DNA from 2 places in the Desulfatibacillum aliphaticivorans DSM 15576 genome. Region 2 is predicted to be linked to the other one. Evidence: riboswitches for the same ligand, from Rfam matches in the RefSeq annotation. Region 2 holds a riboswitch; the other holds the start of a gene.
What was found. Region 2 has a riboswitch for thiamine pyrophosphate ahead of G491_RS0102690 (sulfide-dependent adenosine diphosphate thiazole synthase). Riboswitches for the same ligand answer to the same signal wherever they lie in the genome.
Positions count from the first base shown of each region.

Region 1 (6,318 bases), on a different contig from region 2:
CGCTCCGGATTGGCTAAAAAGGAGTCTATGTGGGCGATTTCCATGGGGTCGAACTTCTCCCATAATCCGCCCTTGCCCCTGAACGGGGGAATGCCGCTTTCCACGGACACGCCCGCTCCGGTGAGGGCGACCACAAGCCGGGCGTTCTTGATGTCTTCAGCCGCCCTTTTGATCAATTCTTTCATGTCTTACCTTTTGTACCCGATGGCTTGCAAAAGGCTTTTGCGAGCCTCTTTGTTTTCATCATTTTCCACGCCTTTGGGCGAAAACCCGTCGATCACACCCAAAATGCCGGCGCCCTGCTCGCTCACCGCGGTGATGACCTCCACCGGGTTGGCCGTGGCGCAATAGATGCTGCACACTTCCTGGCAGCGCTTCACTGCGTTCAGGACATTGATGGGATAAGCGTCTTTCATAATCAGATAAAAGGTATGGCCCGCGCCCACGGCCAGGGCGTTCTTGACGGCGGCGTCGATAAGTTCAGGATCGTTGCCGTCGGTGCGCACCAGGCATTCCATGGAGGCTTCGCAAAAAGCCAGGCCGAATTTCACGCCGGGCACGGAGCCCACCATGACTTCGTAAAGGTCTTCCACGGTTTTGATAAAATGGGATTGGCCCACAATAATGTTGGCTTCCTCCGGGATTTCCAGGCGAACGGATTTCAGTTCCATAAGGAATCTCCTTGCGGTTATAGTTACGCTTTCAATGTTCTTTCAGAAGGTATTATAGCTCGAAAACCCGGTCGCAGGCAACTGCGGAGCATTGGATGTCCGCGCCCTGTTCGGCCAGGATGTTTTGAGAGTCTTCCACGATTCTATCCATGTCGTCGTCGAACCGGTCCTGGTTCAGGTGAAACAGGCCAAGCTCCTTGACGCCCGCCTGCACCGCAAGCTCCACGACTCGGGGATACACGGAATGGCCCCAGCCGCGCGTGGTCTCGTATTCCTTGGGGGTGAACTCGGCGTCGTGGATCAACAGGTCGGCGCCTTGGCAGAACGCCAAGTAGTCTTCAAAATACTTGGCGTTGTTATGGGGAAAATCCAGTTCGTTGTCCGTCAGAAAAACAAAGGTTTTTCCGTCTTCCTCGAACTTGTAGCCCGAGCCGCCGTTCGGATGGGTAAGAGGAATGGGAGTGACTGTGATGGAGTCAATCTCAAAAGAGGTCGGGCATACGGGTTCGTATTCCACTTCCGCCTGTATGGCGTTGGGCCTGATGGGAAAATTGGGCGGCGCCATGACGCGCGATATGAGCTTTTCCACATATTGCCTGGCGAAGGGGCAGCCCTGCATGCGGATTTTGGCCGATTTTACGTAAAGAGGCTTAAAAAAAGGAAAGCCCATCAGGTGATCCCAATGGGCGTGCGTGAAAATAAAATCGTATTCAAAGCGTTGTTCTTCCATGAGCTGGTTGCCAAGGCGGCGAATGCCTGTCCCGGCGTCGATGACGATCACATGGCCGTTCTTGCTGCGGATCTCCATGCACGTTGTGTCGCCGCCGTACTTCAGGTAATTTCTACCCGAAACCGGGATGGACCCTCTTGAACCCCAGCACTTGATGAACATGGCTCATCCCTCCCATGGAAAACGCCGTAAACGGCAGGGCGCGAGAAACCTTCATCCAGCCGGTCCCTTGCCCATGATGGTGAACCAGGTGCTTTCCTGTTCCCATTCCTGTTGGACAACCGCTCCCAATGCCTTGATTGCATCCTTTATATCGCGAATTTCGGAACGCAGCAACCCGGACAGCACAAAATGCTTGCCGCGTAAGAACAATGGATCTGACGCCATCTCTTTCATGACCGCAAAATGGATGTTGGCGACCACAAGATCGGCCGGCTCCTGCACGTAATCCAAAGCGCTGCCGCGCACGGTCCGGATTTTCTCTTCCATGTGGTTCAATTCCACATTGCGGGCCGTGGTTTTAGCAGCCAGAGGATTCAAGTCCACGGCAAGGACGCTTTCGGCGCCCAAGGCCGTTGCGGCCAAAGCCAAAAGCCCGGTGCCCGTTCCCAAATCCAAAACCCGCCTGGGTTTTTCGTCCCGGTACAAAATTTCCAGAGCCAGCATGCAATCCCTGGTTGTGGGATGCGTGCCCGTCCCAAAAACCACGCCGGGATCCATCCACAGCCTGGTTTTGCCCGGAGGCGTCTCATGATCGGACCAGGGCGCGCAAACGGAAAACCCGCCGATATCCAGAATCTGATCGTGGTCCTGCTGCCACTGGGTGTAAGGCATTATATAATTGTCCAGCAGCAGCAGGCCGGGATTGGTGCGAACCAGGTCGAAAACCGTCTTATGGGCTGACCGGGAGAAAAACAGGAAGCTGTACTCGTCTTCCTCCCAGTTTCCTATAAAATCATCCCCCAAACCGAGTTCCAGTTCAGGTTCCAGGCAGCCCTGAATATAGTATATAAAAAGGTCTTTATAAGGACATTCCAACGTGCAAAGCCCTTATGGTTCGATTATTTTGTCGAAAATTGCAAAAACCGCCTTCTGGGACGCGGATTCCTCGGGCAATTCGATGGTCGGCTGCCCATTGAGGTCAAAGTCGTAAACCAAGTCGTCTTCCGGCACGGTTCCGGCCAATTCCAGGCCTTCATCCTCGATAACCTTCAACAAGGCTTCGGAGGGCTCGCCTTTGGCCTGGTTGAGGATCAAATAGCTTTTGCCCATGCCGATGCTCAGATCCTGGGCCAGTTTATTGATCCTGCCGGCTGCCTGGAGTCCGCGCCTGGACGGATCGGACACGATGAGCAGGATGTCCACGTCCTTGGTGGTCAGACGGCTGATGTGCTCCATGCCGGCTTCGTTGTCGATAACCAGGTATTTATAATTTTCCGCCAGACGCTCCAAAAAGCGCGTCAGCAAGGAGTTGGCCGCGCAATAGCAGCCAGATCCTTCCGGCTGGCCCATGACGATGAGGTCGTAGTCTTCGGACTCGCAAATGGCCTCTTCCATCTTCATTTCAATAAAAAGGTCCTTGGTCATGCCCGAAGGCACTTCGCCTTTTTTCATTTTCTCACGGGCGCCGCCCAGGGTTTCCTCAACCTCCAGGCCAAGCACTTCGTTGAAATTGGCGTTGGAATCTGCGTCCACGGCCAGGATAGGCTTCTTGCCTTTGCTTACCATGTATTTCACCAGCATTCCCGCGATGGTCGTTTTGCCAACGCCGCCTTTGCCGGCAAGGGCTATGGAATATTGCATATTACTGTCTGCTTCCTTTCCCGAAAATATTATCGAATAAAAAATCCGGCGATTCTTGGCCGGTTTAAATAAAAAAGCCAATACTACGCATGGTTATAAGAAAATAGGCCACGGGGCCTGATCCGTCAAGGAACTTTATATATATGCAACATTTCCTTGACAAGCATTGTTAGGATTTCTACACTGACCCAGACTCATTAGGGGTGTTCCTTGACTGAGAGCCCTTCGGGCAACCCTTAAGACCTGACCAGGGTAATTCCTGCGTAGGGAAATGAGCCGGAGCTTATTTGTTCAATAGCCCTGCCGTTTCCTATTTTTGGGAAACGGCTTTTTTATTTTTTGGAGGTAATACCATGACACAACTTATCTGGGCCCGCGAAGGCCGCATTACGGAGGCCATGCGCCAGGTGGCTGAGGCGGAAGGATACACTCCCGAGGAAATCCGGGATAAAATCGCCGCCGGAGTCGCCATTATTCCCATCAATAAAGGAAGGAGCTTTCCGGCCAGGGGCATCGGCGAAGGCCTGAAAACCAAGATCAACGCCAATATCGGAACCTCCCCCAGCCATTTCAACCTGGAAGAGGAACTGGAAAAGCTCAAGGCGGCCGTTGACGCCGGGGCCGACGCCGTCATGGACCTCTCTACGGGCGGCGATCTTAAACGGGTGCTGCAAACCGTATTGGAAAACTCCCCCGTGCCCATCGGCACCGTGCCCGTATACCGGGTGATCGGCGAGCTTTTGTGCAAAGGAAAAGGCACCGCAGACATGACCGCCGACGCCCTGTTCGACGAAATTGAAAACCAGGCCAAGATGGGCGTGGATTTTGTCACGGTCCATTGCGGCGTCATTCAGTCCACGGTCAAAACCCTGGCAGGCTGCGAGCGGGTTATGGGCATGGTTTCCCGGGGCGGCGCCATCATGGCCGAGTGGATGGCCATCCACAAAGAGGAAAATCCCCTGTACGCCCAGTTTGACCGCCTTTTGGATATGTGCGTGGAATACGACCTGACCCTCTCCCTGGGAGACGGGCTGCGCCCCGGCGCCATTCATGACGCGGAAGATCGCGCTCAGTTAAGCGAAATGATGATTTTGGGCGAACTGGCCAAGCGCGCCCGCAAGGCCGGCGTTCAGGTGATGATCGAAGGTCCCGGCCATGTGCCCCTGCACCGCATTGCAGGCGACGTCAAAACCCAAAAGCGCCTCTGCGACGGCGCGCCTTATTACGTCCTGGGCCCCCTGCCCACCGACGTGGCCCCCGGCTACGATCATCTGGTCAGCGCCATCGGCGGCGCCATCGCCGCGGCCAGCGGCGTGGACTTTCTGTGCTACGTCACCCCGGCGGAGCATCTCCACCTGCCCAGCGTGCAGGACGTGCACACCGGCGTCATCGCCTCCCGCATCGCCGCCCACATCGGAGACCTGGAAAAAAACCTGCCCGGCGCCCACGACTGGGATCTGAATATGTCCAAGGCGCGCAGGGATTTTGACTGGGAGAAGATGTTCCAGCTTGCCATCGACCCGGAACTGGCCCGCAAGCGCCGCAACCAGTCCGAAGACAAGGAGCGCGACGTCTGCACCATGTGCGGCGACATGTGCGCCCTCAAGTCCTACACCAGGGCCACGGAAGCCGAAGAAAAATAACCCCGCCCCAAGCCGAATCCAGCCCCGGGTTTAACGCCCGGGGCTGTTTTTTCCCGTTCCCATGCTGTGCTTTAAAATACATATTAAAAAGTAATAAATTCAGTAGTTTATCAATTACCATACTGGTTGATTGAAAGCTGAACACCCGATTTGTACGTTTGTTTTTAACCACGGAAGCCACGGAAAACACGGATGAAACGGGATTGAAAACTTCAGTGGCTTCAGCGCCTTCCATGGTTTGAGGTCTTTCTCAAGGGGCTTGGCTCACACAGGGGCGCTGCTTGCCGCGCCCGACCTGTCATTCCAAGGCGTCCATGGATCACGTAGGGGCGCCGTTTGCTGCGCCCGACCTGTTATTCCCGAATGCCTATGGGCCGCGTAGGGGCGAAGTCTCCCAGCCCGACAATCCCGAGAGCCCTGGCTTTTGTAGCGACAGGCCCCCGTGCCTGTCCATGCTTTTTGCCGGTCATTCCCGAACGTCCCTGTCGGGAATCCAGGGGCTTTGCCTTTGGGTATTTGGGCAGCCCCGGAAAGACAACATCCCGCCGGGATCGCGGAGCGACATGTAGGTCGGATTACGCGAAGCCAGGATAGAGGTCCAGACAAGACGGGGTTAAAATTTCATGATAAACGCGCCATGGGCCCATCCCTTCATGCGGAGCAATCCGACAAGATAGAGGATAATAGGGAGGCTGTGTTTCCAACGCATTCGGGCAGCCCTGGCGGGGCAGTATCCTGCCAGGGTCGCATCGTAGCGAGATTTATTTCATCCGAATAGATCGTGGATAGCCTACAACTTGTCCCAACCAGTCGCGTTTCCAATGCCTGAAGCAAAAAGCATTTCACCCGCCTCTCCGCCTTTTTTTGTTCTGAAATCACCCTCAATCAAGCTAATTTCATTTTAAAATAAGTTATGATTTCAAAAATATATAGAGTTAGTGACTTATTAAGGGACGTCCCTCAGAATATTTCAAAGTTATGTCTGGGCCTCGGTGACGGCGGCGAACCTGCTCACCCTTGCAAGGGCCGAGTTGAAAAAACAAGCCGCTTAAACCGGTATCCGGATTGCGGGAATCATCTTCCACAGGACAGGTGCGCCCGAAAACCTGCGATCCATGGCTTTTTGGAGATGAAAACCACAGTGCGTGGCTCCGACGGTCAGTGGTAAAAGAACGAAAGCAGATCAAAGTCCTTTCCCGCCTGGGAAATCCAGGATTTATGGACAGACACTACTTAGTAAAGGACATCCCCTCGAATTCTCGAATTTTTTATGTTGGATTAAATTTAGTCTTGTCTTTATCTATCTGGGATGGTTAATCTTCAAATAGTTAGAATCCGTCAATCACCATATTGGTCAATTCTGTATAGTTAACTATTAGGTAGAATAGGACATGAAAGAAGCCATAAATATTGATCATCATATCAATGAGTTAATTGCTTCGAAGTTGCAGCATCAGTTCTATGACGGTTT
Region 1 is NZ_AUCT01000012.1:195,501-201,818, forward strand. Features, by position in the region: gene G491_RS0113755 (SIR2 family NAD-dependent protein deacylase) at 1-185, opposite strand, end outside; gene G491_RS0113760 (adenosine-specific kinase) at 189-671, opposite strand; gene G491_RS0113765 (MBL fold metallo-hydrolase) at 724-1,563, opposite strand; gene G491_RS0113770 (50S ribosomal protein L11 methyltransferase) at 1,615-2,367, opposite strand; gene G491_RS0113775 (ATP-binding protein) at 2,452-3,204, opposite strand; TPP riboswitch at 3,394-3,491, shown strand; gene thiC (phosphomethylpyrimidine synthase ThiC) at 3,558-4,847, shown strand; gene G491_RS0113785 (hypothetical protein) at 6,239-6,318, shown strand, end outside.
Region 1: another riboswitch for thiamine pyrophosphate. It lies ahead of thiC (phosphomethylpyrimidine synthase ThiC); the one in region 2 lies ahead of G491_RS0102690 (sulfide-dependent adenosine diphosphate thiazole synthase).

Region 2 (6,318 bases):
TCCCCACATTCATGGGCAATGATTGCAGAAGCCCTAGTCACTTCGATGGCCTCTTCAAAACGACTTAGCCCATATAATGAATAGGCTTGTAGATTCATAGCCGATGCTTGCTGGGTTCTCTCTTCATGACTTGTAGCCAAAGACGCAGACTTAGATGCCGCATCAAGGGATTCTACATAGTTTCCCTGTTGTAACAAATTAAAAGATCGATCTTTAAGAGCCAGTATTTTTAGGTAAGATGAAGTGATTTGATCCGCCTGTTTCCCCGCAAGCTCAGTATTGGCTATGGCTTGATTAAACTCCTTTTTTTCATAAAATAAATATTCAGACAATTCATAGGCAACCACAAGAGTCGCCTCCGGGCTGTCACAGGCTTCATTGAGCGCCTCTGTTAAGGCTGCTTCGGCCCTATCGGAAAGGTCCAACAGTACATAGGCCAGACTAATTAAAGCGCAACGGATCGCGGCTTCCAGCTTAGTTGATGGAGCAGGGAGATTCTTCGAGGCGTCAATTACCTGTGCAGGGTTTTTTTTGATTTTTTCAACCAATACTTCCGGCGATTCAGGCCATGCCTCCGGGGCTGCTCGGAGATAGAGTCTGAGCCTTTGATAAAATTCGTTTCTATAAGCATTATAGCCTTTTGAAGACTGTATTTCCATTGCCAATCGGGCGAAAACGTCCGCCTCTGCCGGGCGTCCGGCATCCAGGTATCGTGCAGTGTGAGTTCTACGTTCATCTTCTGAATAAAAGGCGCGCAAAAAATCCAGGATCGCATTTAGCGGCGAGGACAGCGCCGCCTGATTCCCTTGGCGGATGCGGTAGAAATGGACAAAAACCCGGTCGGCGGCCCTGTAAAGAATTTCTCGGCCATCGGGCGCCTTGACTCCCCGGATCATGTCCGCCCGCTGTAGGTCCTTTATGACTCTGGCTATTAGGTTTTGGCCTTTGGCTTTAACCCTGTTGGCAAGCTCCGTGGCGGAGCAGGGCTCTCCGCCGCGAATCAGGGCGTCCAGCAGGCCCCTGGCCAGAGGAGGAAGGTCGTCAATTCGCCTGCGGTAGTAGTCTGCCAGCTTATCGGCTAAAGCGTTCATGACTTCGGCAACGGACAAAGGATCTCCCTGGTTGAAACCCTTGTCTGCGTCCAAAACATCGGCCAATAGCTGGGCCAGCCTTGGGGCTCCGCCGATGAAATCCGCCACGGCGCGGGCTTTGCTTTCTTCGTCAGGAGACAATTCCTCCATGCACTTGAAAGCCCTCCGGCGGTTAAAATAGTCAATGCAGTCCTGGGAATTCCAGGGGGAAAGCTCAATGGGTTGGAAGGCCTGAAAAAGGGGCTTCTCATAATCCACGTCCACCGCCCCGGTGGCCGTGGCGAGAATCATGCAACGGTTCCCTTTGCGGGTCATCCATTTGCGTAGCATTTGCTGTTCCGGGTCTCCGCTAAAAACCGTTTTAAGCAGCATGTCGAAATTTTCCACCACTATGACGGCCAGTCCCGAGCGGCCATTGAACCAAGCGTCCAACTCGTTTTCCAGGCTTTTGACCGATTTCGTCCACTGGTTTTGGGCTTCATCCGGGTCGGGCCATACAAAGCCTGCCCCCTTCCAGCTTTGATCGGCGCCGCTGCGCAGGTCCGCCAGTTTCATTGTCACATAATCCAAAAAGCCGTGAGGATTGCGGACAAGATTGTGTTGCTCTTCGGGCAGGAGGACAAAGGCTATGGGGGACTCGTCGGTCGAGCGCTTCCCTGCTTCGATTTGGGCCACTCGGGCCATGAAGGACTTGCCAAAGCCCCGGGGGCCGTAAAGAATGAGATGCTGCAGCTTTCCCGGGCATATCTCTCTGTTGGCGTCGATAGCCGCCATCATCTGGGTGCTCTCTCTCTCCCTTCCTGTCATCAAGGCTTCAATGACGGAGTCCTCCATGCTGTGGGTGTTGAAAGAGCGAATAATCGGTGCATGGGTGCAGTCTTGGTTCACAGGTTCATACTCCTTGCCCAAAGAGAAACCAATTGGGAAGCCGGAAACAAGGTGCGGTATCCGTTCCTATCTTCTTGAAAACGGATGAATCCGTCCTCCTGCAGCATCTGAATGCAGTCCTCCAGCTCAATGCGATCACAACCTATTTGATCCTCTATTTCAGATTGCATGGCGCCCTCGGAGCAGGACGTAGCATGCTTAAGCAGCGGCTTGATCATATCCCGCCTGATCGTATCGGAAATGTTATCGTAGTTTTTATAACGGCGGCTGAGTTGGTCCTGAAACACGGCGTGGAGATCAGGTCGAATTTGGCTCGAGAAAATTTTCCGGAATTCTTCCGGAGTTGGAGGGTTGCAATGGTCCAAAATGAGCAGGCTTTTTACTATGTAGCTTGGATACTGCGTTCCAATTTCCTGAAAAAAGGCCTTGGTGTGCGCCTCAGTCCAGCGGCCATTGGATTCGAGAACCGCGGCGTTAAGAAACTCACGGGCCTCAGCATCGGATAGCTCAGGGACGTCCACGGAAGACAGGCCGTTTAAATGATCGGTTCGAAATCCAGCCCTTCGCGCCAGCCCAGTTATACCAATGGAGCCTGCAAAAATCATTTTTACCCCATGGTCTCGCCACTGGCGCAGAGCGGCCAACAGCCTATCCACATCGGCTGCGGATTTCTCCGGGTGATCGTTAATCATATTTTCAAGCATGAAGGGAAGCTCATCTATGGCTAACAAAATTTTAGGTTGCTGAACTTGAAGGGTTTGGACGATCAGGTCGGAAAAATGCGGCCAATAGTCAGCGATGCCAGTCTGATTTTCAGGAAAGCCCTTTCCTTTCATTAGCTTGTTGAAAAACGCTTTGATTGCTTTAGGAATCGCTGGATCCTTGGCTACAAGGTTATTGAGGATGCTCATGAAGCCTTTTTGCTCCTTGTGAAGCGCTTTAAAAACTTCGAATAGCAAATTATCCACCGAACGCATCCCCTGAGCATCGATCTCGACGACCTGGCAGCCTTTAATTCTCATTTCCTGACAGGCGTTTTGCATCAGGGTGGACTTGCCGATTCTGCGCAGCCCAAACATTTTGACGCCCGCCCCGTTTTCTATGAATCGGCTTATTTTCTGCTCCAGGTCCGGCCTTGAAAAACAATGTTCGCCAGAAACCGGCCCTCCATAATGAATTTTCATCGGCGCCTCCCTCAAAGTATCTGTTTGTTCAGATATCTGAAGAAACAGATACTTTAGAAGTCTTATTCTTGTCAAGGTTTAAGTATCTGATGTATCAGATATCTGAAGCATCAGATACTCAAATATTCTATATAACTATTTGATAAAATACATTTTTTATTAATAAATTTAAGGTAAGAAAATCTTGAGGTTGGGCAAAATCCAGTGGCGGATCGAACCGTGAAGTCCGAAATTTCTCATTGAGACTGATCCCCTCTTTAAAGACCACGTCGCGACCATCTAACAAAATTCAATCATTAATCCCTTTACACGCCTCATTTTTCAGGCTATACCACACCCAAATGATGGTTGGGGTGCCCGAAGAGAAATTCGGGCTGAGATTATACCCACTGAACCTGATCCGGGTAATGCCGGCGCTAGGGAACCATGTGCACGAATGAGTATTAAGGCGGCTCCCGGATTCGGGAGTCGCCTTTTTTACTTTTTCGGAGGAATCATGGAAGAAAGAATCACATCGGCAATCGTTAGGACCTATTTTGAAAAACTGCAGAACTTCCTGGAAGTGGATCTGGCCATCGTGGGCGCAGGCCCTTCCGGCCTGGTGGCGGCCACGGCGCTCGCCAAGGAAGGCAAAAAAGTCGCCATCTTCGAACGCCTTTTGGCGCCGGGCGGCGGCGTGTGGGGCGGCGGCATGCTGTTCAACGAAATCGTCATCCAGGAGGAGGCCCTGCACATTTTGGACGACTTCAACATCTCCTACAAAAGCGCGGGAGACGGCCTGTACACGGCGGACTCCGTGGAAGTGGCCTCGGGCCTGATTTTCGGCGCAAAAAAGGCCGGCGTCATGATTAACAACTCCGTGTCCGTGGAGGACGTGGTCTGCCGCGAAGGCCGGATCTGCGGCGTGGTGGTCAACTGGACTCCCGTGGAGCGCCTGGGCATGCACGTGGATCCCCTGGTGGTCATGTCCAAGGCCGTCCTGGACGGCACCGGCCATCCCGGTGAAATCACCGACCTGGCCACCCGCAAGGCGGGCATTAAAATCGACACTCCCACGGGCAAGATTATGGGCGAAAAGCCCATGTGGATGGAACTGGGCGAGGCTTCCACCGTGGAAAACACCAAATGCCTGTATCCCGGCTTGTACGTCTCGGGCATGGCCGCCAACAACGCCAGCGGCGGGTTCCGCATGGGCCCCATTTTCGGCGGCATGTTCATGAGCGGCCGCAAGGTGGCCAAGATGATCCTGGAGGATATCGATGGATAAACCCTACGGTTTGTACCTGATCCTGACCAATCCCGTCGCCGGGTACGAGGCCTGCGCCTGGGCCGCCGTTAACCAGGGCTTGCGCTATCTTCAGCTTAGGATGAAAAACGCGCCCAAGGAGGAAATCCTGGAAAAAGCCCTGAGCCTTCGGGAAATCACGAAAGGCTCCAAAACGCTGATTATAGTCAACGATCATGTGGACATAGCCAAAGAGGCGGACGCCGACGGCGTGCATCTGGGTCAGGAGGACATGAGCCTGGAGGAGGCCAGATCCATGTGGACGGCGCCGGGCAAGCAATTCGGCCTGTCCACCCACGGCGTGGAGCAGGAACTGGCCGCCAGGGATTTGCAGCCCGATTACATCGGCGTGGGGCCGGTATTCCCAACGCCTACCAAGGACAAGCCCGACCCGACGGTGGGCCTGGAAGCCATGGGCCGGATCATCAAGGGCTCGCCTCTTTCCTGCGTGGCCATCGGCGGGATCAACCCGGAAAACCTGCCCCAGGTTTTGGAGCACGGCGCCGGGAATTTCTCCGTGGTCCGGGCGGTTAACCAATCCCATGACCCGGAGTCCGCCATTGCAAACCTCATGGACATCTGGCGGAAGCATTATCCTTGAAGGGATGTCGCCATAATCCTGACGCAAAAGCAGGCATCGCCTTTTTCAACCTCGAGCGGCTCCGGAGCACGGGCCGCTCGAGGCCTCATTTCCGAATATCTCCGTCAAACTCCCAGGGCCTTATTTTAGAGCGCCTGCGGATGCAAAACCAAGCGCGCTCGCAACGGATTCCCTATTCATCCCTTTATCCGGTGCAAAAATTGCATAGCATTAGTCGCGGCAATCCTATTGTTAATAGACTGCTCATGGTCAACGAATTATAATTATATAGGAGGAGTGTATGAAAAAGATTTCTTGGATTATTTTGCTTCTTTTGTTCTTATGCTTTTTGCTGACGGGTGCATGCGACCTTGTAGACGATGACGGACACTTGACGCCTGAAGGCGTGGATTTGATTAGCAGGGCTGGCTTTATCAAAATTCCTTCCATTACCTATAGCCTCCACCACGATTGGTTTAATGGCGTTCAGACATCCCCGGCTCACATTTTTTATTCTTTTCAGGCGGCGGACGTGGAAAATCCGGAAGAATACCCGGTATTTGTATTTTTTAACGGAGGCCCCGGGGCCGCCACAACGGGAAATCTGCTCAGCATGAACACCACGGACCGCACCCTGAGCAAACTGGTCACCGGCGACGATCCGGATGCAGCGAACCCCTTTAGCTGGCGAAAAATTGGCAACCTATTATACATAGACGCTCCTGGAACGGGCTTCTCCTACACTCAAGGAGCGGGCGGCGACATCTGCGACGACTTGGGGCAAAGAATGGAGGATTACTATCACGGGGTGAATTTCAATCCCTATATAGACGCCGATATGATGGTCAGGGCTATGTTGGAGGCCCTGCGAATCAATGACGTGCAGGCTGGCAAGGTTGTCCTGGTAGGGGAAAGCTATGGGGGCGTCCGCACCTCCCTCATGCTCAACATGCTTCTTTTTTATAATGATTACTCCGGGCCTTCGGAGCGCGTGTTTTGGGATAATGAACTCCCTGATGTGGTCCGCGCCCATCTTAACGCCATTAACGGCTCCTTGGGACAGGACTTCTCCCCAGCCCAAATTGCGGAGATGCAGTTTGGCAAACATGTCATGATCCAACCCCAGTTGACGGGATGGAGGCAAACCTACCTGACAGGCATGATGCTGGAGGAGGACGGCTCCGTAATCGATCAATTGGCGGATCAATACGGCAAACCCCGTTACGTGCGTTGTGCGGAAAGCAACGCCATCACCTGTTACATCCCCTTCATGGGAGGGCCGTATCTCTC
Region 2 is NZ_AUCT01000002.1:113,425-119,742, reverse strand. Features, by position in the region: gene G491_RS0102700 (MarR family transcriptional regulator) at 1-1,979, opposite strand, end outside; gene G491_RS0102695 (ATP-binding protein) at 1,976-3,163, opposite strand; TPP riboswitch at 3,503-3,603, shown strand; gene G491_RS0102690 (sulfide-dependent adenosine diphosphate thiazole synthase) at 3,660-4,430, shown strand; gene thiE (thiamine phosphate synthase) at 4,423-5,049, shown strand; gene G491_RS0102680 (S10 family serine carboxypeptidase-like protein) at 5,330-6,318, shown strand, end outside.